2 regions of the Glycomyces sp. NPDC049804 genome follow, and region 2 is predicted to be linked to the other one. Evidence: riboswitches for the same ligand, from Rfam matches in the RefSeq annotation. Region 2 holds a riboswitch; the other holds the start of a gene.

Region 1 (19,482 bases), on a different contig from region 2:
TCTTCCCCGAGGGCGGCCAGGTCGGCCCCGAGCAGCTGATCGAGGTGGGCGTCCTCAACAAGAAGGAGCTCATCAAGGTCCTCGGCTCCGGCGAGCTCGAAGGCGTCAAGCTGGACGTGAAGGCCCACGCCTTCTCCGCTTCCGCCGTCACCAAGATCGCCGCCGCCGGTGGCTCGGCCACCGTGGTGGACAAGAAGACCGGCGAGGCCCTGGACGCTTAAGTCCGTGGCATAAGCCGTTCGAACACCAGATCCGCGAAACGGGTCGGAGGGAACTCCGGCCCGTTTCGTCGTAATGAATGCCGAATACTCTGCGTCCGAATGCGCCTGCTAGGCTCCCATGGCGAGCACCACCGTCTTCCTCGGGCGTGTGACGCTCCCGCTACGAACTACACACGCCCACTGGTAACGAAAGGCGTTGCCCCGCAACGCCAAGGGCCCCGCCAGGGGGTCTTGTTCAGGAGGAACCGCATTGCTCTCCGCCTTCATCAGCGCGTTTCGGACTCCCGATCTGCGCAAGAAGATCCTGTTCACCTTGATGATCATCGGCCTGTATCGTCTTGGTGCGCAGATGCCGAGTCCCGGCGTGGACTATGCGGCAGTGCAGACCTGCCTCAACATGCAGCCCAACGATGAGGCCGGCGTCTTCGGGCTCCTGAACCTGTTCACCGGTGGAGCGCTCCTCCAGCTCTCGGTCTTCGCGCTCGGCGTCATGCCGTACATCACCGCGTCGATCATCATGCAGCTGTTGACGGTCGTGATCCCCAGGCTCGAGCAGCTCCGCAAGGAGGGCCAGCCGGGCCAGGTCAAGATCACCCAGTACACCCGGTACCTGACGCTGGGCCTCGCCCTGCTCCAGGCCTCCGGCTACATCGCGCTGGCGCGCTCGGGCATCCTGTTCCAGGCCGAGTGCCCGGACGCGATCCTCCCGGACCTGTCCGGCTCGGAAGCGAACATCCCCTACTGGATGACCGTCATCGTCGTCGTGGCCGTCATGGTCGCGGGCACCGCGATCATCATGTGGTTCGGCGAGCAGATCACCGAGCGCGGCGTCGGCAACGGCATGAGCCTCCTCATCTTCGCCTCGATCGCGGCGCAGATGCCGGGCCAGTTCTGGTCCCTGCAGAAGTCCGAGGGCTGGTTCATGTTCAGCGTGATCATCGGGCTCTGCATCGCGATCATGGTCGCGGTCATCTTCATCGAGCAGTCGCAGCGGCGCATCCCGGTGCAGTACGCCAAGAAGATGGTCGGCCGCCGGATGTACGGCGGCACCTCGACCTACATCCCGCTCAAGGTCAACCAGGCCGGCGTCGTGCCCGTCATCTTCGGCTCCTCGCTGCTGTACATCCCGACGCTGTTCCGCCAGCTCAACCAGAACAGCGACTCCGAGTGGGTCGGCTTCATCGACCGCTACCTGCTGAACCAGGGCTCGTGGGTGTACATCACGCTGTACGCGTTCCTGATCATCTTCTTCACGTACTTCTACGTCTCGATCACCTTCAAGGTCGACGACGTCGCCGAGAACATGAAGAAGGCCGGCGGGTTCATCCCCGGCGTGCGCCCCGGCAAGCCCACCGCGACCTACTTGCAGCGAGTCCTGTCACGCCTGACCTTCCCGGGCTCGCTTTACCTGGCCGCGATCGCTATCCTTCCCAATCTGGCCATCATCGCGTTCGGTAACCAGCAGCTGTTCGCACAGTTCGCGTTCGGCGGTACTTCGGTGCTGATCATGGTGGGCGTCGGCCTGGAGTCGGTCAAGCAGATCGAGTCCCAGCTGATGCAGCGCCACTACGAGGGCTTCCTCCGCTGACGTAGGAAGACCTTCGGCCTCGACGACGCTTGCGAGTCGTCAATGGGCACTGTGACGACACGGGAGGAACAACTGTGCGACTGGTACTCGTAGGCCCGCCCGGGGCCGGCAAGGGCACCCAGGCGGAGATCATCGCCGAGCGGCTCGGCATCCCCAAGATCTCGACCGGCGACATCTTCCGCGCGAACGTCTCCGGCGGCACCCCGCTCGGCCTCAAGGCCAAGGAGTACATGGACGCCGGGAACCTCGTGCCCGACGAGGTCACCAACGAGATGGTGGCCGACCGGCTGGCCGAGGACGACGCCAAGGCGGGCTTCCTGCTCGACGGCTACCCCCGCAACACCGAGCAGGCGAAGGTCCTCGACCGGGTCCTCGAAGCGGCGGGCGCCACGCTGGACCTGGCCCTGGAGCTGGTCGCCAGTGACGACGAGGTCGTGCGCCGCCTGTCGGGCCGCCGCGTCTCGAAGTCGACCGGCAAGGTCTACCACCTGGAGTTCGACCCGCCCGCGGACCCCGACTCCGACGACCTCTACCAGCGAACCGACGACCAGCCCGAGACGATCAAGAACCGCCTCAAGGTCTACGCCGAGCAGACCGCGCCGCTCGTGGGCTACTACGAGGCGCAGGGCAAGCTCGTGCGCATCGACGCCATCGGCGAGGTCTCGGAGATCACCGAGCGCGCCCTGAACGCCATCGGCGCCGCGGAATAGCCGCCGTGTTCCGCCGTCGCCAGCACATCCAGTACAAGACGCCCGAGCAGATCCGCAAGATGCGCAAGGCCGGGCTCGTCGTGGCCGAGGTCCACCAGGCCATGCGCGAATCGGCCGGCCCGGGCGTGACGACGGCGGAACTCGACCGCATCGCCGAGCACGTCATCCGCGACTGCGGCGCGGTGCCCTCCTTCAAGGGCTACGACATCGGCAACGGCCCCTACCCGGGCTCGATCTGCTCGTCGGTGAACGAGCAGGTCGTCCACGCGATCCCCTCCGAGGACGCGGTCCTCAAGGAGGGCGACCTCCTCTCGGTCGACGTCGGCGCGATCGTCGACGGCTGGCACGGGGACGCGGCCATCACCATCGAGATCGGCCAGGTCGCCCCCGAGCTGACGGCCCTGCGCGAGGCCTGCGAGGCCGCCATGTGGGCCGGGATCAAGGCCGCGGGCACCGCCAAGCGCCTCGGCGGGATCTCCCACGCCATCGAGCGCTCCGTGGAGCAATCGGGCGAATACGGCATCGTCACGGGGTTCGGCGGGCACGGCATCGGCACCGAGATGCACCAGGACCCGCACATCCTCAACTACGGCCGCCCCAGCGAGGGCCCGAAGCTGCGCCCGGGCATGGCCCTGGCGATCGAGCCGATGCTCACGCTCGGCTCGGAGGACACCGCCGAGCTGGCCGACGGCTGGACGATCGTCACGGACGACGGCTCGATCGCCGCGCACGTCGAGCACACCATCGCCCTGTGCGAGGACGGCGTCTGGGTCCTCACGGCCCCTGACGGCGGCGTCGAACAGCTGGGCGATGCGGCCGCGAGCGCGGCTCGCGCGGAATAGGACCCCGGTGCCATAATTGGCTTCGTGACCGAAGACCAAGGCAAGCTGCGCATCTCCAACGCCGACCGCGACAAGGCGATCGCGCAGCTGCAGGCCGCCCTCGACGAGGGCCGTATCGACCTCGCCGAATTCGATGACCGCGCCAAGACCGCCTATGAGGCCAAGACCAACGCCGAGCTCGACCTCATTTTCGAGGACCTCCCCGGCGGCCGCCCGAAGACCGGCGAGGTGGTCCCGTCTGAGCCCGCCGCCGAGGTCGAGACCGAGCGGCACGCGCACGGCCGCAACTGGTTCCACGAGGTGCCCGCACTGCGCGCCCTGGTCCTCGTCGGCGGCATCACCACCCTGATCTGGCTCGCCACCTCGGTCTCGTCGGGCGAGTTCGGGGACTTCTGGCCCATCTGGCCGATCATGGGCCTCTCGATCGCCACGTTCGTGCAGCTGGTCACCCGCGGCCGCTGACAGTAGCCCCTCCTCACCCCATCCCTTAGGAGCCCAACGGATGTCCTCCCTCGAACGCTTCGGCGGCGACCGCGAGATGCGGATCGGCAACGCCGAGCGGGCCTCCCTGACCGAGATCCTGCGCTCCGCCGTGGACCAGGGCTACATCGACCTCGACGAGTACGAGAAGCGCGTCGACACCCTCATGGCGGCGAAGACCGTCGGCGAGACCGAGGTCGTCCTGGCGGACCTGCCGGCCTACCAGCGCGTATTGCAGGCCCAGGCCGACGCGTTCGCGCCCGACAAGCAGGGGACCCCCGAGTGGATCAAGTGGCTGTGGGCGGGCGTCTCGATCCCGATCGGCATCGTCACCGGCGTGTGGGCGTTCGTGTACTTCCTGTCGGGCAGCCACCAGTACTTCTGGCCGGTGTGGGTGGCGATCCCGCTGGGGGTGGTGGCCACGGTGCTCACGATCGCCGAGCGGACCATCATCCGCCCGGGGGAGGAGCGCAAGCGCCGCGAGCGGTTGCGCCGCAATCGGAACCAGTGATAGACGGTGCGACGGCCGGTGCCGCGGCACCGGCATGTTCGCGCCGACCCCGAGGCACGAAAAAAGGCTCTGCGAACGGCTGGACGCCTGCTCGCAGAGCCTTCTTGCTTGGGGTGACCGACGGGGCTTGAACCCGCGACCTCCTGGACCACAACCAGGTGCTCTACCAGCTGAGCTACGACCACCAAGACCGGTTCCGCCGGGAAACCCGGGGACCGGCGACAATCATAGCCAAGCTTCCCGTGTTCCTGTCAACGGGGTTCGGTGTCGGCCGTCTCAGTCCTGGGGCGTTCCGGCGATGCTCGCGGCCGCGGCCTTCGCCTCGTCGCTGCTCGGCCCGGGCAGGGGCACGAAGAGGGTGCGGCGGTAGTACTCGAGCTCCTGCACGCTCTCCTTGATGTCGGCGAGGGCGCGGTGCGCGAGGCCCTTGGCCGGCTGGTTGTAGTAGACGCGCGGGTACCAGCGGCGGGCGAGTTCCTTGATGGAGGACACGTCGATCATGCGGTAGTGCAGGTGGTCGTCCAGGCGCGGCATGTACTTGGTGATGAAGGTGCGGTCGGTGGCGATGGAGTTGCCGCACAGCGGGGCGGTGCGCGCCTCGGGCACGTGCTGCTTGATGTACTCCAGGACCGTGTCCTCTGCCTCCTGCAGGGAGATCCGCGAGGCCCGCACTTCATCCGTGAGCCCGGACTTGGCGTGCATGTCGGCGACGAACGCCCCCATGTTGTCCAGCACCGGGCCGTCGCAGGCGATGACGATGTCGATGCCTTCGTCCAGGGGGGTGAGGTCGGGTTCCGTGACGAGTACGGCGATCTCGATGAGGGCTTCAATCTCGGGGTCGAGGCCGGTCATTTCGCAGTCGACCCACACTAGGCGTTCTTCAGTCACCGGGCCAACTCTACGCGCAAGTAGCACGCGAGGTGATCTACGTGTCACGCCGTCGGAAGCGCCCCCGCGGGAGGCCCGGAGGGCGGACACTTGAATCAGAACGAGGGGTGTTCGGAATCGGACAACAACGCCTGGGAAAGGTGTTGCTTGTCACCGCTACCGTCCGCTATGGTGCGGGTATCAGAGCGTCGCCGCCTTTGCGGCCCGTATCGCAGTGATTAGGGCCGCAATAAGATGATCTCTCAACTTTTTCAAGGTAAGGCGCGTGTACCCCTAGAGATTGAAGGTTTGCGATGAAGCAAGCCGGAGACGATACCGTGACCAGGACTCGGGTCATCAGACCTCAGCAGAGGTGAGGTGATCTCCGTCTCAGAGGCGTCATGGAGCCGACGCGGCTCCGTCTCAGGGACAGGAGCCGTGAACCGAGCTTAGCCGATGAAAACGGGTACTCGAAACGGTGCGGAGCCACTGGGCGTGAAAAACCCGGCGGCCACCGAACCGCATCGATTCCGTAACCGTGGCGCATCGAACACCGGGGCACGGAATTCCACGCAACGAAGCGGTCGTTGTAACTGGTACACCGCTCACGCGGTGTCGGGGGACGAGGAAGCTGGAGGAGACCTTGAGCGTGGAGCAAACGACAACACCCACCCTCACCACCGAAGAGGTCGCTGAGGAACGAGACCTTGTGGGTGTCTACCTGCATGAGATCTCGAAGACGCCGCTGCTTGACGCCGCCGCCGAGGTCGACTTGGCGAAGGCGGTCGAGGCCGGCCTGTTCGCGAAGCACCTGCTCGGCGAGGGGGAGACCTTCGGCGACGCCACCGAGAAGGACCTGAAGCGCCTGGTCGAAGACGGCGCCAAGGCGAAAGAGCAGTTCATCAAGGCGAACCTGCGGCTGGTCGTCTCGATCGCCCGCCGCTACGTCCGTTCCGGGATGCCGATGCTCGACCTGATCCAGGAGGGCAACACGGGCCTGGTCCGCGCCGTCGAGAAATTCGACTACCAGCGCGGCTTCAAGTTCTCGACCTACGCCACGTGGTGGATCCGCCAGGCCATCAGCCGGGCGATCGCCCAGCAGGAGCGCACCGTGCGCCTGCCGGTGCACCTGGTCGAGGACGTCAACCGGATGCGCAACGTCACCCGCCAGCTCACCCGCGAGCTCGGCGGCGACCCCGAACCCGACCAGGTCGCCAAGGCTCTCGGCGTCACGGTCGAGCGGGTCAACGAGCTCATCCGCTGGAGCCAGGACACCGTCTCGCTGGACACGCCGATCGGCGACGACGGCGACACCAACCTCGGCGACCTCGTCGCCGACTCCGACGAGCCCAGCCCCGAGGACGTCGTCCTCGCCGGCATGGAGCGCCAGCGCATCGAGATGATGCTCAACCACCTCGACGAGCGCTCGGCGGGGATCGTCAAGGCCCGCTACGGGCTCGAGGACGGCCGCGAGCACTCGCTCACGGAGGTCGCGCACCGGTTCCACCTGTCGCGCGAGCGCATCCGCCAGCTCGAGATCCAGGCGCTGGCCCGCCTCAAGGAGCTGGCCAACGACCAGGTCATGGCCGAGGCGGCTTGACTGCGCAGGCGTTGAGGGCGCGCAGACACCAGTGATACGGAGGAAGGGCCGGGGCGAGAGCCCCGGCCCTTCCTCCGTATGCGGTTCCGGTCAGACGCGGCGGTAGCCGTCGATGGACATGCCCATGTCGAGGTCGGAGACCTTGACGACGTCGCCCGGCTTGGGGGCGTGGATGACCTGGCCGTCGCCGATGTAGATCGCCATGTGGCCCAGACCGTTGTAGAACACCAGGTCGCCCGGCTTCAGGTCGGACCGGTCGATGGCGCTGGTCTCGTCCCAGATCGCGTTCGTGTAGTGCGTCAGCGAGATCCCGGAGACCGCGTAGGCGCCCTGGACGAGGCCGGAGCAATCCCAGGTGTCGGGGCCGGCGGCGCCGTAGACGTAGGACTCGCCGAGCTGGTCGCGGGCGAACTCGACCGCGGCGGTCGCGGCGTCGGCGCTGTAGCTCGGGGTCGAACCGGAGTCCGAGCCGGAGGACGGCGACTCGCTCGACGCCGCGGACTCGGCCTCAACGGCGGCCGCGGCGGCGGCTTCGGCGGCCTCGGCTTCGTCGTGGGCCTTCTCGGCCTCGTCGATCTGCCCGTCGAGGTCGGCGATCCGCTGCTCGATCGCGGTGATGTCGGCGGTGAGCCCGTCGGCGGTCTCGGAGGCGGTCTGCGCCTCCTCGTACTTGTCGGACTGCTCCTGCGCGTAGGCCACCAGGGTGGAGACCTTGGCGTCGAGGTCGTCTTCGGCGGATTCGACCGCGGCGGTGACGACACTGAGCTGCGCATTCGAGGTGCCGTACGCCGCGGCGGCCGCGTCGATGACGGCTTTGGCCGCGTCGAGCCGGGCCTGGAGGCCCTTGAGGTCGGCGGCGGCGGTGTCGCGCTGCGATTCGAGATCGGCGAGGTGCTCTTCGATCTCGGAGGCGGAGGCGGCGGTGTAGTCGATGTCGGCCGCGTCGGCTTGCGTGCCGGAGAAGGCGGTCACGAGTCCGACGGTGGCGCAGGTGACCCCCGTGTAGATCGCGACGCGGCGAAGGATGGCGCTGATTCGTGAACGTTGTGCAGTTTCAGAGCAGGCGTGAGCCACGAGGTGGCCTTTCTTCCTCAGCCGCCTACCGGGTTAGCTGTCGGGTTCGGGCAGGGAAGGTGCCCTACCCGCTGCGGCTGCGCTGCAGCGGGATTCACCCCGTGCGTCCACGCGACTGGGGGGCGCGGACGCGGCTGGGTCCCCGGCCCGCGCATCGGTGTTTCGCCCCGGACCGGGAGGAACGGGCGTCATGCGAGCGCGGCTCGGCGGTCCGGGCGGGTGGGTCTCTGGGGGAGCCCTGAGGACCCGACCGGAACAGGCGCCGACGCTAACGCATGGTGACCCGAATCGCCAAGCCCGCTGTGAGTCGCTCCACAGTCTAGTAACGGACAGTGAGGACGCGCGGGGAGGGAGGGCAACTATCCAGCGGATTTATTGCCCGAACGGTCGAGGTGAGGTTGGCCGTGAGTCGACGGCGAGAAGGGGAGGGCGCGCGGGCGAGAAATCCTCGGGTTCGCCTCCACTCCCGGCTTCGATGGTGCCTGCGGGGTGCGACACCGCGGTCCGGGCGGGAGCCGCCCGGCGGCTCGTCAGAAGCTGCGGAGGGAGCGCGGGGGCGGTGGGGACGGGATCGCGGTGGCGTCGGTGGCCGGGGGAGCGCCGGCGATGTACTCCTTGAGCTCGGTGCCCTCGAGGACACGGCAGGGGAAGGCCGCGCCGGCGCAGCGGCGGCGGAGGGCGGCGACGGGGAGTTCGACGTCGGCCGCGACTGCGACGACGTTGCCGAAGCGGCGGCCGCGCAGGACCGCGGGCTCGGCCATGACCGCCACGTGCGGCCACACCACGCCCATCGCCGCGAGCGCCGGCTTCAGGAAGCGCATCTGGCCGCCGTCGCACAGGTTCACCGCGTAATGCCCGCCCGGGCGCAGCACGCGGTGCGCCCCGTGCAGGAACTCGGTGCTCGTGACGTGCGCGGGGACGCGCGCGCCCGCGTACACGTCGGTCACGATCAGCTCGTAGCTCGCGTCCGGCGCGGACTCGACCGCCTCGCGCGCGTCCGTGTGCCGGATCTTCACCTTCACGCCCCGCGGCAGCGGCGCCTCGGCGCGCACGAGCGCCACGAGCTCCTGGTTCGTCTCGACCGCCTGCTGGTACGAGCCGGGCCGGGTCGCCGCCACGTACCGGGCCATCGCCAGGCCGCCCGCGCCCAGGTGCAGCACCCGCAGCGGCTGCTTCGGCTCGGCCATGGCGTCGACGAGGTAGGCGATCCGCTGCATGTACTCGGCATCCAGATAGGACGGATCGTCGAGGTCGACGGTCGCCTGCACGACCTCGTCGGCGACGAGGTGCAGCAGGTTCGGCCGGTCCGGATCGCGGTCGATGCGCAGGGCGGGCCGTTCGGCCTCGGGCGGAGTCACGCACCCATTGTGCCCGAAGGCCCCGCGCAGGAGGCCTTGAGCAGGCCCTAAGGCCCCTGCTGCGCCTGCGTCCTGGCCGAGGCCGCCACATGCGCGATGCGCCGCAGCGCCGCGAAGATCGTCTCGCCCAGCACGGTCGCGGTGACCGCCTGCTCCACGTTGACGCCCTCGATCCGGGTCGCCTCCGCGATCGCCTCCATGTCCGCCGACGCCAGCGCCGCCGCCGCGTCCGCGTAGTGGCCCAGGACCTCTTGCGGGTCCGGATTCCCCAAGCGGTAGAACGCGGTCAGGGCCGTGACCAGCGCGTCGCGATAGTTCGGGGGCGCCACCTCGGCCCAGCCGTACTCGTTCAGCAACTGGTCGACGGTGCGCTCGGCGGCTTCGGTGGTGCCCTCGCTGGCGAGGGAGAACTTCGGGTCCCGGTGGGTCGCGGCGAGGGTCGCGCCGAGCGCCTGGAACGCCGACTCCGGATGGCGCCCAAGCACAGTGAGCACCTCGCCGATCTGCGCGACCGAGAGCCCGGCGGTCTCCGAGAGGGCGCGGATCAGCGTCAGGCGGTGCACGTGGGCCGGACCGTACTCGACGGTGTTGCCCTCCCCGTGCTCCCCGGCCTGCAGCAAGTGCTCCCGCAGGTAGTACTTGATGGTGGCGGCCGGAACGCCCGTCCGCTCCGACAGCTCCCCGATGCGCATACGAGGGAGTCTATGACGGAAAGCGCGCCCGCGTTACCGTTGAGCCCGGCAGGAACCCCCGCCTTGTACCCACCCACCTGGAAAGGCGACGGTTTGAACGACCCGCACCCTTACGCGGCCACCCGTCGCCCACCGCCGCCCGGCAACGAGGGCGCTCCGCGCCCGCTGCCCTCGACCGCTCGCTACTACGCTCGCTTCCCCGAACCGGAATGGCTGCGCCATGACTGACCCTCTCCGTACGGCACTCCTCGAAGAGCTGCGCGAGATCGCCGCGCTTCCCGTGCCCGCCTTCGACCCGGGACTCGCCGACGACTACGCCGAGACCGGCCGCCGCCTGCCCTTCGAGAACCAGTACTTCGCGCGCCGCCGCCACCTCGCCGCGCTCGCCCTCGTCGGCGACGGCCCCGTCCTCTCCGGCCTCGTCGCCGACATCTGCGACGAGCGCTCCTGGGCGCTCCCGGCCCATTGGGACGACGGCGACCCCGCGACCTGCGTCGACCTCTTCGCCTGCGAGACCGCGCAGGCCCTCGCCGAGATCCTGCGCCTGCGCGACGACGTCAAGGACCGCGAGCGCGTCGAGGCCGAGATCCGCCGCCGCGTCCTGGACCCCTTCTTCGAGTCCGAGGAGCCCTTCTGGTGGGAGGAGCGGTTCTCCAACTGGACCGCGGTGTGCGCCGGCGCCGCAGGGATGGCCGCGCTCGCGCTCGGCTACGACACCGACGTCGTCCGCGGCCGCGTCCTGCCCGCCCTCCAGGCCTACCTGTTCTCCTTCGGGCCGGACGGCGGCTGCGTCGAAGGCATCGACTACTGGGTCTACGGCTTCGGCTACTTCACCTACTTCGCCGAGGCGTGGCGGGACGCCACCGGCGAAGACCTCCTCGCCGGGACCGAGGCCATCGCCTCATTCCCCGCCCACGTCCAGCTCTACCCGCGCTCCTTCGCGACCTTCGGCGACGCCCACCACGACCCGGCCCTCCCGCCCGGCCTCCTCGCCCGCCTCCACGACCGGCTCGGCGTCCCCCTCCCCGCGATCGAGCACGCGCCGACCTTCGCCGACGACTACTGCGCCCGCTGGGCACACCTCACCCGCACCCTCGAATGGGGACGCGAACTCGGCGGCGAGATCGCCCCCGGCCGCACCCTCCTGGCCGACGTCGGCTGGTACGTCGAACGCCGCCAGATCGGCCGCCGCATGTGGTCGCTCGCGGTCAAGGGCGGCTACAACGAAGAGCCGCACAACCACCTCGACCTCGGGTCGTTCATCATCGCCGCCGACGGCGAGCAGCTGCTGTGCGACCCCGGCGCCGGCGAGTACACCGCCGCCTACTTCGGCGACGAGCGGTACGAGCAGGTCCACCCCTCCGCGGCCTGGCACTCCGTGCCCACCGTCGAAGGCGCCGCCCAGCAGGTCGGCGAGGACTCCCGCGCTGAACTCGTCTACACCGACGACGGCGTCGACGCCTACATCGACGCGTACGGCGACGGCGCGCTCCTGCGCAAGTTCACCTGGACCGAGGACGGCATCGAGCTCTTCGACGCCGGGCCCGAGCTCACCGAGTCCTTCGTCAGCCGCATCCGGCCCGAGACCGAAGGCGACCGCGCCACCTGGACCGGCGAGCGCGGCACCCTCGTCCTCCACGGCGTCGACCCGGGCAGCGTGCGCATCGAGGACGTCGAGACGACCACGCACCTCGGCCGGCCCGAGCGGCTATGGGCGCTCCGCTTCGACTTCCCCGGCAGCGGCCTCCGCTTCGAGCTGCTCTAGGAGGCCGTCCGCCTTCAGGCGCTGGCGGGCGGCCGCGATGGCCTCGCTGGTGTGCTCGAACAGGCGGCCCTGCTGCCACAGCGGCTCCAGGACGCCCAGGGCCGCAAGCGGTTTGGCGTGCACCGGCTCGAGGCCGGAGAGGTAGACGGCGATGCCGCGGTGCTCGAGGCGCTTGATCGCGTCCGCGAGCACCGTCGCCCCCGACGCGTCCATAGTGGACACCCGGCTCATGCGGAGCACCACCACCCGCACGTCGGCGACGTCCAAGAGCTGGAGCAGGAACCGGTGCGCGGCCGCGAAGAACAGCGGCCCTTCCAGCCGGTACGCCACGATGTGCTCGTGGAGCAGCGCCGCCTCCTCGTCGTGGTGGTCGGCCGGTTCGATCGGCTCCTCCTCGACCGAGACCGACCGCGAGATCCGCCCCAGCGCCAGCAGCCCGGCGAGCGCGATGCCCACCGCCACCGCCCACACCAGGTTGAGCACCACCGTGGCCGCGAGCGTCAGCCACATGACCGCCGCGTCGGCGCGCGTCGACCGCGCCAGCGCCAGCATCGAACCGACCTCGATCATCCGGATCGAGGTCGCGATCAGCACCCCCGCGAGGGCCGCGAGCGGCACGTGCGCCACCAGCGGCGCGAGCGCGAGCATCATGAGCGCCAGCACGATCGCGTGCGTGAGCGACGCCAGCCGCCCGGCCGCCCCGGACCGCACGTTCACCGCGGTGCGCGCCAGCGCGCCCGAGGACGGCATGCCGCCGAAGAACGGGGTCACCAGGTTCGCCACGCCCTGCCCGAACAGCTCCCGGTCGGGGTTGTGGTGCTGGTCGACGGTCATGTTGTCCGCCACCGTCGCCGACAGCAGCGACTCGAGCGCGCACAGGGCGCAGATCGCCACGGCCGCCGCGACCAGCTCGGGCATCTCCGCGAAGTCGAGGAAGTCGGCCTCGGGGGCGGGGATCGTGCGCGGCAGCGCGCCGATGACGGCCACATCCGCGCGCGCCCACCAGGTGACCACCGTGGCGACGACGACCGCGAGCAGCGGCGTCGGGATCTGCGAGTGCAGGCGCGAGCCGAGGAGGATCGCTCCGGCCACGCCGAACGCGACCGCGGGCGGCGCCCAGTTCGGGGTGGCCGCGAAATCGCTCAGCGAATCCCATGCGCCGCTGATGATGTGCGCGTTCTGCGCGGGCAGGCCGAGGGCGGGCGGCAACTGCTGGACCGCGATGACGATCGCGACCCCGGCCGTGAAGCCCTCGACCACCGGCACCGGCACGAAGCGCGCGTACCGGCCCGCTCCCGTGAGCGCGAGGACGACGAGCATGAGCCCGGCCATGATGCCCACGAGCATCACGCCCGCGTGGCTGTGCGTGGCCGCGAGCGGCACGAGGACCACCGCCATCGTGCCGGTCGGCCCCGTGACCTGGAGATTCGAGCCGCCGAGGATCGCGGCGAGCGCCCCGGCGATGATCGAGGTGATGAGCCCGGCGAACGCGCCGAGCCCGGAGGCGATCCCGAAGCCGAGGGCCAGCGGCAGCGCGACGACCGCGACCGTGAGACCGGCGAGGAGGTCGGTGTGCCAGTGGCGGGTGAGGTGCAGGTAGTCGGACCGTTCGGGAAACAGCTGTCGGAAGCGTCGGCGTTTCGTGGCAGTTGTCTCTCGTATCGTGGTCATGAGGCGATTGTCCCGGAATGGTTGATCCGCAATGACTTTCAGCGGACCCCGGGCGAGTCGCCGCCGGGTCCGCTTCCTGCCGTAGGATCGCCACCGTGCGTGCGAAGGGTCTGGAAACGGCGATCCGCGTCGGCGGGGCGGTGGTCGTCACCGCCGCGGCGCTGCTCGCGGCCGTCCTCGAATCCTTCCTCGTGCCGTACTACATCGCCGGGATCGCGGTCCCGATCGCCGGCGCGATCGCGTTCGTCGCGAACTGGCGGCTCGCGGCGCTGGCCGTGTACTGGACCGGCGGGCGCTGGTCGGTCATCCTCACCTCGCTCGCGTGGTTCGCCGTGGTCCTGCTCGCGTCCATGCCCACCGAGGCCGGCTCGCTGGTGATCGGCAGCGGCTTCAACGGCTACATGCTGCTCCTGGCGGGGACCGCCGGGATCGCCCTCGCGCTGTGGCAGTATTTTCGTCCCAGGCCGAACGCCAAGGCCCCGTCCGCCGTCGGCCCCCGGCCGCCGGCGCAGGCCACCCCTACCGCTACGAAGGAGTCCCGACCGTGACCCTCCTCAGCCGCCTCCTGATGCCGCACTGGCCCTCGATCTACGGCTTCGCCCTGGGCATCATCGCCGCCAACCTCGCCGGCCGGTTCGCCTCCACCAAGTGGGGCGAGGGCACCGCGATCGGCGACCTCGTGGGCGTCTACACGTTCGGCGCGATGGCGGCCGTCGCGATCGCGGCCGGGATCTGGTGGGGCGTGCGCCGCCGCCGCCAGGAGATCACCGGCGAGCTGCTGTCGATCTTCGTGGTCACCACCCTCTTCGCCGTGCTGGTGAACCCCCTCATCGCCCGCGTCGACTACCCGACGATCGACGGGGTCTTCTCGCAGACCCTCATCTACTTCGCGCTGCTGGCCCTCTCGGGCTGGGTCGGCTTCCTCATCGTGATGGCCCTCGGCGTCGACGTGTACGGCCGCGAACTCAAGGCCACCCGGATCGCCTTCGAGCGCAAGGCGAACCCGAAGGCCGCCTAACGCCCCCGGTACCAGTACCGGTACCGCTCGGCGTACCCGAGGCGCCCGTACATCGCGATGGCGGGCCCGTTGTCGGACTCGACCTGGAGCGCGGCCCGCCGCGCTCCGTTCGCGTACCCCCAGGCCTCCAGCGCGTGCAGGACCTCGGTGCCCAGGCCCTGCCGGCGGAACGCGGGCAGCGTCCCGATCGAGGTGATCGCCACGAGGTCGCCCGCGATCGCGCCCCGGCCCCGGGCGGCGAGCTCCCCGCCGCGCCGGATCTCGGCGTACCCGCGGCCCTCGCCGGAGCCGAAGACCGCCGCGGCGATCTCGGGGGTGCCGTTGCCGAGCTGTTCGAGCAGCGCTTCGCTCGGCGCGTCCGCGATCGCGGCCTCGCCGTCATAGGTGCTCTCGCGGAGCGGCTTCGTCATCACGACGGTCTCGGCCTCGGCCTCCCAGCCCCGCGTCGCCAGCTCCTCGTCCAGGCGCTTCGTGACCGGCCCGGCGAGGGCCACGAGCGGGCGCGCGCCGCGTGCCCCGTACCAGGTCTCGACGGCCGTCATCGCCGCGTCCGTCCCGCCCTCGGGGGCGGTGAGCGCCAGGACGGAGTTCGCGCGGCGCGAGAACCCCTCGGCGTACCGCAGCAGCCAGCCGCCGACTTCGGCGGTCTCGGGCGCGGGCCAGGTCGCGGCGAGGAGCCGTTCGGTCGCGATGATCTCGGAGAACGGGGTCGGTTTGGGCGGTATCGCCCGGGCCGCGACGATCGTGTCCGTCGCGATGGTGACGGCGGCCCCAGACTGCGCCACATTGTCGGGCAGCACGCGCCAGAAGTCCGGGCCGATCTCGATAAGCTCGCCGATGACGTCCGTGAACCGGCGCCCCGGTTCGGGAGATCGCAGCCTGATCCGCACCGCCGCGCGACGGCCGACATGTTCCGGTCCCAGCATCTGGCCCACCCCAAGCCTTCGGGTCAACATTCCGCAATAAGCTTTAGTCTCAATCACAGCGCAGCCCGCCCGGCTGCGCGCGGTAGGAAGGACGACTCGTGACTTACGTAATCGCCGAGCCGTGCGTGGACATCCTCGACAAGGCCTGCATCGAAGAGTGCCCTGTCGACTGCATCTACGAAGGCAACCGGATGCTCTACATCCACCCCGACGAGTGCGTCGACTGCGGTGCATGTGAGCCGGTCTGCCCGGTCGAGGCGATCTTCTACGAGGACGACGTCCCGGACGAGTGGGCCCCGTACACCAAGGCCAACGTCGACTTCTTCGACGAGCTCGGCAGCCCCGGCGGGGCCTCCAAGGTCGGCAAGATCGAGAAGGACGACCCGTTCGTGGCCGCGCTGCCCCCGAAGTCGGAGTAGCGCGATGGCGCTGCGCCGCCTCCACAGCGCCTCTCCGGCCCGGCGGCTGCCGCGCTTCCCGTGGGACCGCATGGCCCCGTACCAGGAGCGCGCGGCGGCCCACCCCGGCGGACTCGTCGACCTGACCGTCGGCGCGCCCGTGGACGAGGTGCCCGAGCCGATCCGGCAGGCGCTCATCGACGCGTCCGCGCGGCCCGGCTACCCCACGGTGGCCGGCCCGCCGGCGCTCGGCGAGGCGATGCGGTCCTGGCTCCACCGGCACACCGGTGTGGCCGAGGACGTCGCGGTCCTGCCGACCGTCGGCTCCAAGGAGCTCGTCGCGAACCTGCCGCTGCAGCTGGGCGTCGGCCCGGGGGATGCCGTCTCCTACCCGGAGATCGCCTACCCCACGTATGAGATCGGCGCGATCCTGGCGAAGGCCGACGCGGTGCCGGTGGCCGACCCGCGCGACGCGGCGGGCTCGCGCCTGCGCCTGGCGTGGATCAACTACCCGACGAACCCGACCGGCGAGGTCGCCTCGGTCGAGCACCTGCGCGGCCTGGTCCGCTGGGCCAGGGACAGCGGCGTGGTGCTCGCCAGCGACGAGTGCTACCTGACCCTCGGCTGGGACGACGACCGCCCGCCCGTCTCGATCCTCGACCCGCGCGTGAACGACGGCGACCTCACCGGTCTCCTCGCCGCGCACTCGCTGTCGAAGCGGTCGAACCTGGCGGGGTACCGCTCGGCGTTCCTCGCGGGGGACCCTGAGCTCATCGCGGACCTGCTGGAGATCCGCCGCCACTCGGGCTTCATGGTCCCGTGGGCCGTCCAGCAGGCGACGATCGCGGCCCTGCACGACGAGTCGCACGCGATCGAGCAGCGCGCCCGCTACGAGGAGCGCCGGGGCGTGCTGCGCGGCGCCGTCGAGGCGGCCGGGTTCCGCATCGACCACTCGACCGCCGGGCTCTACCTGTGGGCCACGCGCGGCGAGGACTGCTGGGACACCGTGCGGTGGCTCGCCGAGCGCGGCATCCTCGCGGCGGCGGGGGAGTTCTACGGCGCCAAGGGGAACCGGCACGTGCGCTTCTCGCTCACCGCGACGGACGAGGCGATCGCCGACGCCGCGCAGCGGTTGAAGTGAGGCCGGGCGCGCGGCGCCGCAGGTTACGGACACGACGAAAGGCCCGCGGCTGGCAGCCGCGGGCCTTCTCGCTGTGCCGTCGGGCAGCAGTCCTTAAGGAGCCGCCGGCGGTTCGACCGGCAGGCCGGGGTCGACGGGCGGCTCGACCGGCGGCACCGCCGGCAGCAGGCTCTTGACGACCTCGACGACCTGCTTGCAGACCTCGGTCAGCGCCCCGACGTCGGGCACCGCGGGGAGACCGGGGTCGGTGCCCGGGTCGCCCGGGGCGGGCACGGGCAGGCCCGGCAGCTGCTCGGACTCGACCGGCGGCGCCACAGGCGGCTCGACGGGCGGCTCGACCGGCGGCGGCGGCAGCTGCGCGACGAGCCCCTGAAGCTCGGTGAGGCACGCCTGCAGGTCGAGCAGGGCGGTCGGGTCGGGCACGTCGACCGGCGGATCGACCGGGAGCGGCGGCAGCTGCTCGGTCTCGACGGTCTGTACCGGCGCGGCCTCGACCGGCTCGGCGCCGGCGGCGCCCACCCCGGGTGCGGCGGCGAAGATCGCGAACGGGATGGCGGCCCCGATCACGGCGGCCCGCCAGGTCTTCTTGGTTGCTTTGGTGGTCTGTTCGTCGTCGGTTCGTGCTTTTTCGAACATGGACTGTGCCATGAGGATTGCCCCCGTTGATCGTCGGTGCTCCCGGTCCGGGCGCGGCCCGTGCGAACCGCCGGTAGGGACGGTTCGACCGCCTGTCGCACCGAAGTGACTTTCCGTAGCACTTTAAGGACTGTCCGTAGTTAACGCACGGCTTCAGGCAAAACAATCCGCACTTTTGTCGTACATGTAACCCGACCGGCGGGACTGACCTGGCGCAACACCGAAACATGAGGTCCATCGTCCGATAGTCGACAATCCACTGAAGCGCCTCGCCCCGGGCCCTGGGACCCGAACCCCGTGGCGCATGTCGGACCCTTCGGCCACACTGGTCGGGTGACCTTCCTGATCGGCCGCGACCATCCGGCGGCGGCACTCCGCTCGGCCGTCGAACGCACCGTGGCGAGCCACGGTGGACTCGCCCTCGTCACCGGCGAGGCCGGCATCGGCAAGTCCACCCTCGTCACCGACGTCGCCGCCCGCTTCCGCGGCGAGCTCACCGTCGCCTTCGCGACCTCCTGGGAGTCCGAGGCGGTCCCCGACCACTGGCTGTGGGTCCAGGTCCTGCGCTCCCTGCGCGCCCAGCTCGGCGACGAGGCCTGGCAGTCCCTCCACCCCGCGCCGCCCGTCGAGGCCCTGCTCGGCAAGGGCGAGGGCTCCGCGCCCGCCCCGTTCGAGCTCTACGACGCCGTCACCCAGCTCCTCATCGCCGCCTCCCAGCGCGGCCCGCTCCTGGTCGTCCTCGACGACCTCCACTTCGCCGACCCCGGCAGCCTCGAACTGCTGAAGTTCGCCTCGCAGCACACCTGGTTCGAGCGGATCCTCTTCGTCGGCACCTACCGCGACTCCGAGATCGACCCCGGCCACCGCCTGCGCGCCCGCATGCTCCCGCTCGTCGCCAAGGCCACCATGATCAGCCTCGAAGGCCTCGACGAGGACGGCGTCGCCGCGCTCTGCCGCACCACCGTCGGCGACGCGCCCGACGCGGCCACGGTCGCCGAGATCACCCGCCGCACCGGCGGCAACCCGTTCTTCGTCGAGCAGACCGCGCAGCTGTGGGCCTCCGGGCAGCGCGTCGACGCCACCACCGCCGGGATGCGCGACGCGCTCCAGCGCCGCATCGAGCACCTCCCCGAACCGCTCGTCCGGATGCTCACCCTAGCCTCCGTCGGCGGCCGCGAGTTCCACGCCGGCGTCATGGCCCAGGCCTCCGGACTCGACCTGCACCGCATCGAATCCGCGCTCGACGCCGCCTGCCAGACCCGGCTTGTGCGCCGCGAGACCGACCGGTACGTGTTCGTCCACGACCTCGTGCGCGAGACCCTCTACAACACCATGTCGGGCGAAGAGGCCGCCCACCACCACGGCTGCGTCGTGCGCGCCCTCGTCGCCGACGAATCACTGCAGAAGCTCATGCTCACCACCGAGATCGCCCACCACGCCTGGCTCGCCGGCGACGACCTCGACCCCGCGATCGCCGTCGAGTTCCTGGAGCGGGCCGCCACCGAATCGCGCGGCTGCCTCAGCGCCCCGGGCGCCGAGAAGTACTTCCGGCGCGCCCTCGAGCGCTGCACCCCCGAGATGGTGCGGCGCCGCGTCCTGCTCCGCCTCGAGCTGGCCGCCACCGTCAAATGGCTGCAGCGCGAAGAGGAGTCCTGGAAGCACTACGACCAGGCCGTGTACGAGGCCCGCGACTCCGGCGACCCGATGCTGCTCGCCCGCACCGCCATCGAACTGCCCCCGAACGAACGCCCCGACGCCCTGTGCCGGCTCAAGGCCGACGCCTACGAAGCGCTCACCGGCAAGCGGCCCGACCCCGGCCTCGACCACGACGGGCTGACCCGGCAGCTGAACTACGAGTTCCTCATGGCCGCCAGGAAGATCGGCGACGACGAAGAGGTCGCCTTCGGGCTATGGGCCACGCACTCGGTCGACTGGGGCCCCGGCACCGCCGCCGCCCGCCAGGTCATCGTCGAGGAGCTCGACG
Region 2 (10,130 bases):
CCCAATGCCGGATGTGGTGCGCCTCAGTCCACGCCACGGGCCGGTCACAACCCTGCCAAGCGCAACCCTCGCTCTGCTCGAGTTCGAGCTTGCGGCGCAGGGCCGCATTCGGCAGGCGCTCAGCCCGGCCGAGTTCGACCGCTTCGCCTTTCGTGTAGTCGAAGACCGAGGGGATGACCCCGGCCTCGCAGGCGAGGAGGCGGGCGCGGGCGACCGAGATGGGCTGGCCCTCGAGGAGAGGCAGCCGGCCGGTGTCCTTGCCTTGCAGCGTCTCGATATCCACGGTCAGGTCGAGGGTGGCGGTGTGGCCGTGGCGGGTGGAGGCCTGCGGGGAGGACCCGTACCCGGCGAGGAGCTGGTGGAAGGCCTCGGCATTGCGGTTGGCCTGGGCGGGAAGGAGACCGCCGCCGTCGGCGTCCTGGTCTTGGTCTTCTTGGCGGGGTGGCGGGCAGGCGGTCTTCAGGTACTTGTCGAGCAGGCGGCCGGTCGCCTCGCACAGTTGGCCTTCCAAGGCCCACATGCCGTTGGCCTGCGGGGTGAGTTCCAGGCGCTGCATGGACTGCTCGCCCAGTGCATCGAACAGCTCGGTCGCTTCGGCGATCGAGGTCCAGAGTTCATCGAGGTGACGGCGCAGCTCGGTGAAGGTGGCGTGTGCGCAGTACTGGGCGACCATGGCCTCAGGCGTCGCACACAGGGTCTCAGGGTCGAAGGGGGAGGGGGCCGGGGTCTGGAAGGGGGTGCGGGCGAACAGGCGCATGGCCGGGGTCTGCTCGAGCTGGCGGATAGCGTAGGCGACCTGGTCGATCCTCGCCGCTCCGGACACCGCCGCCTGGGCCAGGAGGCGGAACTTCCCCGACAGGCGGGCGATGGCCGCGATGTCGGCGGCGGTGCGGTTGTGGAAGTCGAACTGGGAGACCAACAGATCCCGCAAGGCGGAGAACCCGAACGCCGAGCGGTGGAGCCCCTGCTCCTTCATCTCGATCACGGCGGCGAGGACCTGGGCGTGCTGGGCGTTGATCAAAGAGGCGGCGTCATCGAGAGCGGAGCGGATGGCGGCTGCGCGTTCGGAACCGGGGGTGCTGGTGCAAGAGCTCATCGACCGCTCGCCTCCTTCCGCTGTTCTCGAATGGTCTGCTTGTTTTCGCTTGCGTGTTCGTACCTCAATGATGACAGGCATGGGGTGGTGGTGTCATCACTCAATGGGGTGAATAATCCATGAGGGACATTCACGAGGCGCGCCGGAACCGCTGCGGCCCAAGGTGAATCGCGGGGCACGAGCGCTGCCTGGCGGCCGCACTGCACACCCGCGCCTCCCTCAGACCCTTTTGTCGCTGCCCGCCTGAACCGCGTCCGAACCGGAGCTGGCAGCCGGAATAGCGCCCCAATCTAGTGCCGCCTCGTTGTCGCTGCCCGCCTGAACCGCAGCCCCGTCAGGGCTGGCAGCCGCACTACCGGCCAAGGCCGCTCAGACCCTTCTACCGCTGCCCGATTGAACCTTCACCGAAGTCAGCCGGGCAGCCGCAGGCACAGCATCCGGTGCAGGGACCCCTTTGTCGCTGCCCGCAGTGACCCATACCCGGACGGAGCCGTAAGCCAACACCCGCCACCGTTGCATGATCACATGCACCCCGAATACATCAGAGCAAGCCGTCGAACGCCGACGATCTCACACGCCGTCCTGCAGCCGGTTGCTGAGAATCTGCTCGAGAAGGTCGAGATAGGCGCGCCCTGCCGTGAGGCCGTCAGGGCGCCCGAGCGTCGCAAACCCATCGAGCAGCCGATGCAGTGTCACCAGCTGCGTCTGCCAAGTGGCCGCGGGCTCATAGGGACCGCCGAGGAACTCAATCATCCGAGGAGCCTCCAGTGAGCGGCGAGCAAGGTGCTTGCCCGCGACCGGAACGAGTGCCAGCCGCATGGCCTGACCCTCTTCGGTGCTGTTGGTGGTGGCCGTCTCATGCTCACCACGATTGAGGTACTCGGAGAATCCCGCAGGAGTGGCAGGAATCCCGGCCCGATCGAACAGGACCGTGCCATTGGAAGGCCAGCTCGCCAGCGAGACTGGATGGACATGCCAGTCGACCCAGAGGGGAAGGCCGTTGAAGACGTATTGGCCGCTGACGGCTCTCGTGCCTCGGGGCCCATTGTGGCGCGCGTCGATGGCGAACGTCAACTGGCCGGTTCCGCAGGGAAGGTGAGCGGGCGAGGCGAAGTCGTCGAGCGCAGCGTCCTGCACCGCGATGAGCAGGTCGACATCGCTCCAGTCGTCGGCGCGGCCATCGCCGAGCGAGCCGACCAAGGCGACACCTGCCACGGCTTGATCCTCTTCAAGCGCGGCAGTTGCAGCACTGAGCCAAAGGGATCGCATTTCGGCGAGACGAGGAACCTCCGGACCGCGGCTCGTCATGACCATCAACGGATCGTAGCCGGGCAGGTACCGCAGCACCCCATCGATTTTCTGGTCCTGATCCCGACACTGCGATGGTCCCCGACCAGAACGGCCATCACCACCCGCCGACTTCCGGAACAGCCTTAGGTGCGGACGGCCGCATAGAGGAGCATGTCCCTGCGGACCCCGGCGATCTCCTGGTGGCTTCGCAGCAGCCCCTCGCGGGCGTAGCCGGCGCGTTCGGCGGTGCGGATGGAGCCGGTGTTCCAGGGTTCGATGTAGAGGGCGATCCGGAAGAGGCCTGGTACGGTCCAGCCGAAGGCGGTGAGCGCGGTGAGGGCGTCTCCCGCGAAGCCGCGGCCGCGGGCGGCGGGCGCGATCGAGTAGCCTGCCGTCGCGCGGCCCGACTCGAGTTCACTGAGCCAGAGCCCGCATTGGCCGACCGCGGCGTCGGTCTCGGCTTCGGCGATCACGAAAGAGAAGCCGGTGCCTTCGACGTAGCGCTGGTGCTGGCGGTCGATCCAGGCGAGGGCTTCGGCGTCGTCGGCGTGCGCAGGGAGGGTACCGATGGTCGGCACGTAGTCGTCGGTGGCGAGGTCCCGGACCATGGCGAGGTCGTCTTCGCGCGCTCGGCGGAGCGTGACACCGCCGTGCGCGGGCGGGGTGGACGGCCAGGGCGGCAGCGGGGAGGTCGGCGTCATGTCGCCATTGTCCGTCCGGCCGGATGCGCGAACGCGGGTGGACACGGGAAGTGCCCGGTGGGATCACTCGTCGGCTGCGGCCACTTCGGCGAGGAGGAATCCCAAGGCGTCCAGGGGAGGCAGGAGTTCTTCGTAGCGTTCGAGGTCGAAGAGCGCGGCCTGGAGCTGGCCGAGGGTCGGGGCGAGGTGGGGCGTGAGGCTGCGGGTCGGGCGTTCGATGAGGGCCACCGACTGGTCGACGAGGGCGACGGCGCGGTTGAGGATGGCGAGGTCTTCGGCGTTCTCGATGCGCGCGGTCGTGTACGTGTTGATGGCCATGGCCTGGAGTTCGTTGGCGCTGTCGACGTCGTCCATGGTGGGCTGCCACATCTGGGCCAGGCGGTCGAAGTCGGCCTGGCGCTCGTCGCGGTGGTCGACGAGTTCGGCGCGCAGCAGGACGGCCTCGGCGGCCAGGGTGATGCGCTCGCCGGGGGTGAAAGGCTCGGATTCGGGGGTCACGGGAACGGTCCGGGGTGCTACCAGTGCGGGGGGCGTTCCGCGAGGAGGTCGAGGTCGCGGGCCGAGAATTCGGACTTCCGGGGGCGCCGGACGGGGGCCTCGCCCCAGCCGCGGTCGGTGTCGTCGGAGGTCTGGTCCGGGAGCACCGAGAAGTCCTCGTCGAGCTCTACGGAGCGTTCGTCGTCGGATACTGCCATGCCTCGACTGTATCGCAGGGGTTCGCGAGGGGCGCAACGCTGCGGCCCTGAACAGCCGGTGAACGGGTGCGCAGGGCCGCAGACAGTCCGGACTATTCGGACGCGCCGACGAGTTCGTAGCCGGCCTCGTCGACGGCCTCGCGGACCGCGTCCTCGGTGAGCGGGGTCTCGCTGGTGACGGTCACCTTGCCGGTCTCGAGGACGACGGCGACGTTCTGGACGCCGGGGAGGGCGGTGATCTCCTGGGTGACGCTGCCGACGCAGTGGCCGCAGGTCATGCCCTTGACTTCGTACACGGTCTCCATGGCTTCTCCTTCGGGGAGCGTTGGTGGTGTTCAGGTTCTGAGCAGTCGGGCCACCGCGTCCGAGGCTTCTTTCACCTTGGCTTCGGCGGCGGTCGGGTCACCCGAGGTCTGCGCTTCGGCGACGCAGTGGGCCAGGTGGCCTTCGAGGAGGTTGAGCGCGACGGCCTGGAGTCCCTTGGTGGACGCCGAGATCTGGGTCAGGATGTCGATGCAGTACTGGTCGTCGTCTACCATCCGCTGGATGCCGCGGATCTGGCCTTCAATGCGCTTGAGGCGGCGCGTGAGCGCGGCCTTGTCGCCGTGGTACCAGTAGTGGTCGTCGTGGCCGTGCGCTTCCGGTGCCGGGGGCGTGTCGCCGGCGACTCCGGTGCGGTCGGTCTGCTCGCTCATGTCACACCTTTCGTGTGCTCGGTCCTCCTGCCGCCAGTGTATACCCCTAAGGGGTATCTCGGCAACTGCTTGTCAGCCCGGTGCAGCGGCCCGTAGTATTCCGTGCCATTGTGCGAGAAATTCTCCCCCGCCCCTTGTCAAGGGCCACAACGGGCTCTAACGTGAACGCGTCGCGTCGGAAACTCGGGGGCACCCCGCACCCGCCGCGCGGCACCGCCGAGTCGGCGAGGCCCCCAGCCTCACTGAACCGGGGAACCAGCAGTCGGCGTCCTTGGCAGGGCCGACGGGGTGAATCGCGTCTCCGGGCGTGTAGGGCGACCCTTCCTTCCGCCCGAACCCGACAGCTAACCCGGTAGGCGGCCAAAGGAAGGAGCGCATCCCTTGGTGCGTACCCGGCGTATCGCTGCCGCCGTCGCAGCCGCAGCACTGCTCCCCGCGAGCGCCGCACTGTTCACCACCTCCTCTGCGAACGCGCAGACGAGCGAGGAGATCCAGGCCGAGATCGACCAGCGCCACGAGGACCTCGAGAAGGTCATCGAGGACTACAACGCCAAGCGCGAGGAACTCGACGACGCCAAGGAGCTCATCGCCGAGATCGAGGCCCAGCTGCCCGCGCTCGAAGCCGAAGCGGCCGCGGCGAACGAGGCCCTGGCCGAGTACGCCGCCACGGCGTACGCCGGCGGCGACTTCGCGATGGTCAACTCGGTCCTCGACGGCGACCCCGGCGACTTCGCCGACCGCCTCATGTACCTCGACAGCCTCTCCTCGGCCGAGCAGAAGTCGCTCCAGGCGAGCATCGCGCAGGTCGAGGAGCTGCAGACCCGCCATGAGGAACTCGAGGCGCTCCAGGCGGACGCCGACGAGATCCTGGGCGACATCGAGAAGCAGCAGGAGGAGATCGAGGCCGAGATCGACGACCTCGAGAGCGACTACGAGGACGCGTACGAGGAGGAGAACCCCGGCCCCGTGTACGACTACGAGGGCTCGAACGCGGCCGTGGCGTTCGCCTTCGAGCAGCTCGGCGAGCCGTACGTGTACGGCGAGGCCGGCCCGGACGAGTGGGACTGCTCGGGTCTGACCCAGCAGGCGTGGGCCGCGGCGGGCAGGAGCCTGTCGCACAACGCCGCCATGCAGTGGGACGAGACGGCGCGGATCTCCCGCGACGAGCTCCAGGAAGGCGACCTCGTCTTCTACAACGACCTCGCGCACGTCGGCATGTACATCGGCGGCGGCGAGATCATCCACGCCCCGAACTCGACGACCGTCGTGAAGATCGTGGACATCGACTACGGCGGCAGCATCGTCGGCTACGGGCGACCGTAGACCGGAACCGGAACTCGCCCGGGCGGCCCGCGAGGGCGGCCCGGGGCGCGGACTCCCCGGCGGCGGCGCCGGCCGTCCCGATTGCTGACCCTGCTGCTGACCCGCAATGCGCCGGCACCGCCGTCGGGGACTGAGACCCATAGTAAAGAAACCCGTGCGGGCCGCTTCGGCGGCCCGCACGGGTTTCGTTTCGCGCCAGGGCGACTCGGTTCGGCCGTGTGCGGGAACGCCGCTTCCGGCCGAGGACGACCGCGCTCGCGAGCGCGGTGCCGGCGGGTCGTGGAGCCGCCGTGCCGGGCGGGCCGGATCGCAGCTCGCGCCGGTCGCCGGGATGCGGCCCGGACCGAGGCGTCGTCGCCCGGGCACTGGTCGTCGCGGGTCGAGGTGCCCGCCGGCGGTCCGGCGGCGCCGGGAACGGCCTACAGCGCCGTCTCAGCGGCTGGGGTCTGCTGGTAGAGGCTGAGGCGCCATGTCCCTCGGGCGCGCGTGTAGACGGAGGACATCAGGGCGTTGAACGCCGGTTCGCCGTCCCTCCAGGCGCGTCCCGTGTAGACGAGCGCGGCGGCGTCGTCGCCGAGCGGGATGAGGGCGGGGCCGACGATCTCGTACCCGGCCCAAGGCGGTGCCTCGCGCAGGGCCTCGACCGTCGCGCCGCGGTCGAGGGACATGCCGTTCGCCAGCACCATCCGCCCGTCCGGGGACATCGTCGAGGCGTAGTGGCCTGCTCCGGTGCCGTCGCACAGCGCGCGCCAGCCGGTGTGTTCGAGCGCGAGCAACTCCTCGAAGACGGCCATGCGTCCCACCATAGCCGCGTCGCCGTCAGTCCCGCTGCGGGTCCAGGTCGGTCAGGCGGCGGACGAGCAGTTCGGCTTCGTCGGGGGCGGTGCGGATGCCGAAGACGTCGTCGAGGAGGTCGGGGACCTCGCTGGGTCGGACGGTCTGCTTCTTCGGGGTGCGGCCGGGGTGCTCGGTCGTCCAGGTGAGCGCGTCGAGCGTGTCGTAGCGGTCGGGGCGGAGCCGTTGGACGTAGGGGCGGATGACGAACGGGGAGCGGTCGTTCGCGGCCACGAAGTGGTTGCCGACGGCGAAGTCGACCGGGTACTGCGGGTTCTCGGTGAAGACCTGCCGCACCTGCCAGCCGTCCGGGCCGTCGCCGGGCTGGAGCACGGCCCAGCCGGGCGAACCGTGGGTGATCACCTGCCAGCGCAGCAGGTAGGGCCAGGGCCCGGCATCGCTGCGGGCGCCGTCGGCCAGTTCGATGGGTTCGAGGGGGCTGGCGCCGAAGCCGACGTCGCTCAGCCATCGCGTGCCGTCGAGGTCGACGAGGAGCATCGCGTGCGTCGCCGGGCGGGGCCGGTCGGCGTCCGCGCCGAGCTGGACCCGGCCCGAGACGGCGGTGAAGCGGAATCCGAGCTTCTCGAGCACCGCGGCGAAGAGGGTGACGTGCTCGAAGCAGTAGCCGCCGCGGCCGCGGCGGAGCAGCTTGTCCTGCAAGGAGGGCAGGTCGAGGCGCGCCTCGCGGTAAAGGAAACTGTCCAAGGTGTCCCATCGGACGTTCAGGACGTGCGCTCGCTGCAGGTCCCGCAGCGTCTCCAGTGTGGGCGTGCGGTCGCCCTCGTAGTCCAGGAAGGCGAGATAGGCGTCAAGGTCGAGGGCTTCGCTGTTCCACATGTCCCGGCAACGTCCTCGCCGCGGCCCCCTATTCCGCTCGGGGCATGGGAGATCCGTCATGTTCCGGGCGTCACGCCTAGGCCGCTTCGGGTTCGGTGAAGTCCCAGTCGAAGCGCCGGTAGCGGCCGGTGCCGCCCTGCTGCCAGGGGTGGGGGCCTTCGAGCGGCCGGTAGCCGATGCCCATGGCGTGCAGGCGCTCCAGGTGCGCGGGGAGGCGGTCGAGGACCGGGTCGGCGGCGCGCACGTCGACGTCGGTCCAGGCGACCTCGGCGAAGACGGCGAGGCGCGGGAACGCGGCGTACTCGACGTCGCGCGGGTTCGGCAGGTACTCCGACCACAGCTGGCACTGCGCGCCGAGGATGCGCGACTCGTCGACGCCGGCCGGGGCCGGGTCCCACGCCGCGACCTTCTCGATCGGGGTGAGGCCGTGGATGCGCAGGGGCTCGCGCGGGTCGTCGCTCTCGTAGTGGTCGAAGTAGACGTGGGTCTGGGGGCTGACGAGGACCTCGTGTCCGGCTTCGAGGGCCTTCTCGACGTAGGCCTGGGTGCGCCAGACCTGGACGGCGGCTTCGGCGGGCGCGCCGCCGTCGAGGATCTCGTCCCAGCCGATGACGCGCTTGCCCATCTTGGCGAGGTGGTCGCAGAACGCGCGGGTGAACCAGGCCTGCACGCCGCGCGCGTCCTCGAGGCCCTCGCGTTCCATGAGCTCGCGGGCGATCGGGGACGACTCCCACTGGGTCATCGGCACCTCGTCGCCGCCGATGTGGACGAACGGGCCGTCGAAGACCTCGCCGATCGCGGTGTACGCCTCGAGCGCGAAGTCGAGCGCGGCCTGCGTCGGCTCCAGGACCTCTTCGAAGACGCCGAACGTGGGGCACACCGGTTCATGCCGGCCCGCACCGAGTTCGGGGTAGGCGGCGAGCACCGCGCGGGCGTGGCCGGGGAGGTTCACCTCGGGGACGATCATGATGTGCCGCTCGCGCGCGTACGAGGCGATCTCGCGCAGGTCGGAGACGGAGTAGAAGCCGCCGTGCGGGGTGGGCTCGTAGCCCTCGCCGCTGCGGGCGTGGCCGATCTTCGTCGCGGCGCGCCAGGAGCCGATCTCGGTGAGTCGGGGGCGGGTGGGGACCTCGAAGCGCCAGCCCTGGTCGTCGGTGAGGTGCAGGTGGACGACGTTGAGCCGGTGGAGCCAGGCCCGGTCGATCATCTTGAGCACGAAGTCCTTGGGCTGGAAGTGCCTGGCGACGTCGAGCATGACGCCGCGCCAGCGCAGGCGCGGTTCGTCGGCGATGCGCACGTGCGGCACGACCGGGTCGGCGGCGGGGGCCTCGCGGAGGGCGTCGGCGGGGAGGAGTTGGCGGAGGGTGGCGATGCCGCGGGCGATGCCGGCGGGGTGGGCGGCGGTGAGGGTGGCGCCGTCTGCGGTGATGTCGAGGCGGTAGGCCTCGGCGGCGGTCGTGAAGTCTTCGGGGCGTTCGCCTTCGAGGGCGAGGCGCAGGACGCGGTCTTGGGCAGGGTCCTTTGCGGTGGTTTGGGCGACGGGGAGGCGCAGGCCGGTGCCGCGGTTGAGGAGGTCGGAGAGGAGCCAGGCCAGGGGGTGCAGCTCGGGTGCTGCGGCGATGGCGCTGAGGGTGCTCAGGTCGAGGTCGCCGTCTGCGGCGGTGAGCTGCTGCGGCTGCGGGATCAGCGAGATGCGGCGCTGCATGTGCGGGGGCTCCTGTGGTGGTCGCGTTGCTGGTGGGGCTCGCGTGGCGTGCGGGCCCGAGGGGTGGGCGGGGGCGGTGTCGTGCCCCCACCGAATTAGTTCAGTTTATTTATAATATAGGGCCGCGCCGCGGTCGGCCAGTGCGGAGAGCGTTTTCGCCCCCTTCCGGCCGACCGCGGCGCGCGGCGTTCGGTCTTCAGTTGCGGCGCGGCCCTAGCGGACCACCGGGAGCTGCTGGGTGCGGTCGATGTCCGAGCCGTCCCGCTGCTTGTTGATCGGCAGCGGCGCCGACTCCGACTCGAAGACCCCCAGCGCCGCCGGGGACTCGTACCCGGTGCCCGCCGACGGCAGGTCGAAGCTCGACCCGCTCGACAGCCCGCTCGAGGACAGCGCGTTCGAAGCCCCGGCGCTCGAGCCGGCGAGGGTCGGCTCCTCCTCGCCCGAGACCAGGCCGAGCTGGCGGCGCAGGTCCGTCAGGTTCGAGCCGGCGCTGTCGCGCTGGCGCGAGAGGGCCTCAACCTCTTCGGCGAGCGGCTGCACGCGCTCGGCGGCGCGCTCCTCCGCGTTGCGGCGCAAGCGCTCCGCCTCCTTCGCCGCGTCGGCCTTGACCACCTTCGCCTGCTCGACCGCCCGGTGCAGGGCGTCCTTCGCCTGCTGGTCGGCCTCCTCGCGGCGCTCCACCGACCGGTTCTCCGAACTGCGGGCCCGCTCCTCGGCCAGCGCCAGTCGGTCCTCGGCTTCGGAGACGATCCGCTGGGCGGTCGCGATGGCCTGCTGGTGCCGGTCGGCCTCCTCCTTCTGGGCGCGTTCGCGGCGGTCGGCCTCGGCGAGGATGAGTTCCTGGGTCTTCTTCTTGCGGTGCTCGGCGGCTTCGGCGAGGAGGCGCTGCGCGGCGTTGCGCTGCTCGTCCGATTCGCGGGCGGCGTGCGCTTTGAGTTCGGTGACCTCGCGTTC

Evidence for each region. Region 2 has a riboswitch for cyclic di-AMP ahead of AB0K52_RS21195 (NlpC/P60 family protein). Riboswitches for the same ligand answer to the same signal wherever they lie in the genome.
Region 1: it holds a riboswitch for cyclic di-AMP, as region 2 does, so the genes downstream of both, AB0K52_RS03845 (NlpC/P60 family protein) here and AB0K52_RS21195 (NlpC/P60 family protein) in region 2, are expected to answer to the same signal.

What each region holds. Positions count from the first base shown of each region.
Region 1 is NZ_JBFAMQ010000002.1:285,716-305,197, reverse strand. Features, by position in the region: gene rplO (50S ribosomal protein L15) at 1-221, shown strand, start outside; gene secY (preprotein translocase subunit SecY) at 472-1,809, shown strand; gene AB0K52_RS03880 (adenylate kinase) at 1,884-2,519, shown strand; gene map (type I methionyl aminopeptidase) at 2,525-3,361, shown strand; gene AB0K52_RS03870 (DUF1707 domain-containing protein) at 3,386-3,823, shown strand; gene AB0K52_RS03865 (DUF1707 domain-containing protein) at 3,864-4,352, shown strand; tRNA gene AB0K52_RS03860 (tRNA-His) at 4,462-4,537, opposite strand; gene orn (oligoribonuclease) at 4,629-5,240, opposite strand; gene AB0K52_RS03850 (sigma-70 family RNA polymerase sigma factor) at 5,869-6,819, shown strand; gene AB0K52_RS03845 (NlpC/P60 family protein) at 6,910-7,791, opposite strand; cyclic di-AMP (ydaO/yuaA leader) riboswitch at 7,901-8,063, opposite strand; gene AB0K52_RS03840 (fused MFS/spermidine synthase) at 8,424-9,251, opposite strand; gene AB0K52_RS03835 (MerR family transcriptional regulator) at 9,299-9,943, opposite strand; gene AB0K52_RS03830 (heparinase II/III family protein) at 10,164-11,708, shown strand; gene AB0K52_RS03825 (SulP family inorganic anion transporter) at 11,652-13,379, opposite strand; gene AB0K52_RS03820 (hypothetical protein) at 13,475-13,927, shown strand; gene AB0K52_RS03815 (hypothetical protein) at 13,924-14,397, shown strand; gene AB0K52_RS03810 (GNAT family N-acetyltransferase) at 14,394-15,323, opposite strand; gene fdxA (ferredoxin) at 15,422-15,742, shown strand; gene dapC (succinyldiaminopimelate transaminase) at 15,747-16,862, shown strand; gene AB0K52_RS03795 (hypothetical protein) at 16,956-17,498, opposite strand; gene AB0K52_RS03790 (AAA family ATPase) at 17,832-19,482, shown strand, end outside.
Region 2 is NZ_JBFAMQ010000016.1:632-10,761, forward strand. Features, by position in the region: gene AB0K52_RS21160 (DUF222 domain-containing protein) at 1-1,096, opposite strand, end outside; gene AB0K52_RS21165 (nucleotidyltransferase domain-containing protein) at 1,667-2,443, opposite strand; gene AB0K52_RS21170 (GNAT family N-acetyltransferase) at 2,530-3,087, opposite strand; gene AB0K52_RS21175 (hypothetical protein) at 3,151-3,585, opposite strand; gene AB0K52_RS21180 (hypothetical protein) at 3,603-3,782, opposite strand; partial or broken gene AB0K52_RS21185 (cation transporter) at 3,875-4,093, opposite strand; gene AB0K52_RS21190 (metal-sensitive transcriptional regulator) at 4,118-4,477, opposite strand; cyclic di-AMP (ydaO/yuaA leader) riboswitch at 4,682-4,852, shown strand; gene AB0K52_RS21195 (NlpC/P60 family protein) at 4,862-5,800, shown strand; gene AB0K52_RS21200 (nuclear transport factor 2 family protein) at 6,220-6,594, opposite strand; gene AB0K52_RS21205 (arylamine N-acetyltransferase) at 6,620-7,471, opposite strand; gene AB0K52_RS21210 (beta-N-acetylhexosaminidase) at 7,548-9,176, opposite strand; gene AB0K52_RS21215 (cell division protein DivIVA) at 9,390-10,130, opposite strand, start outside.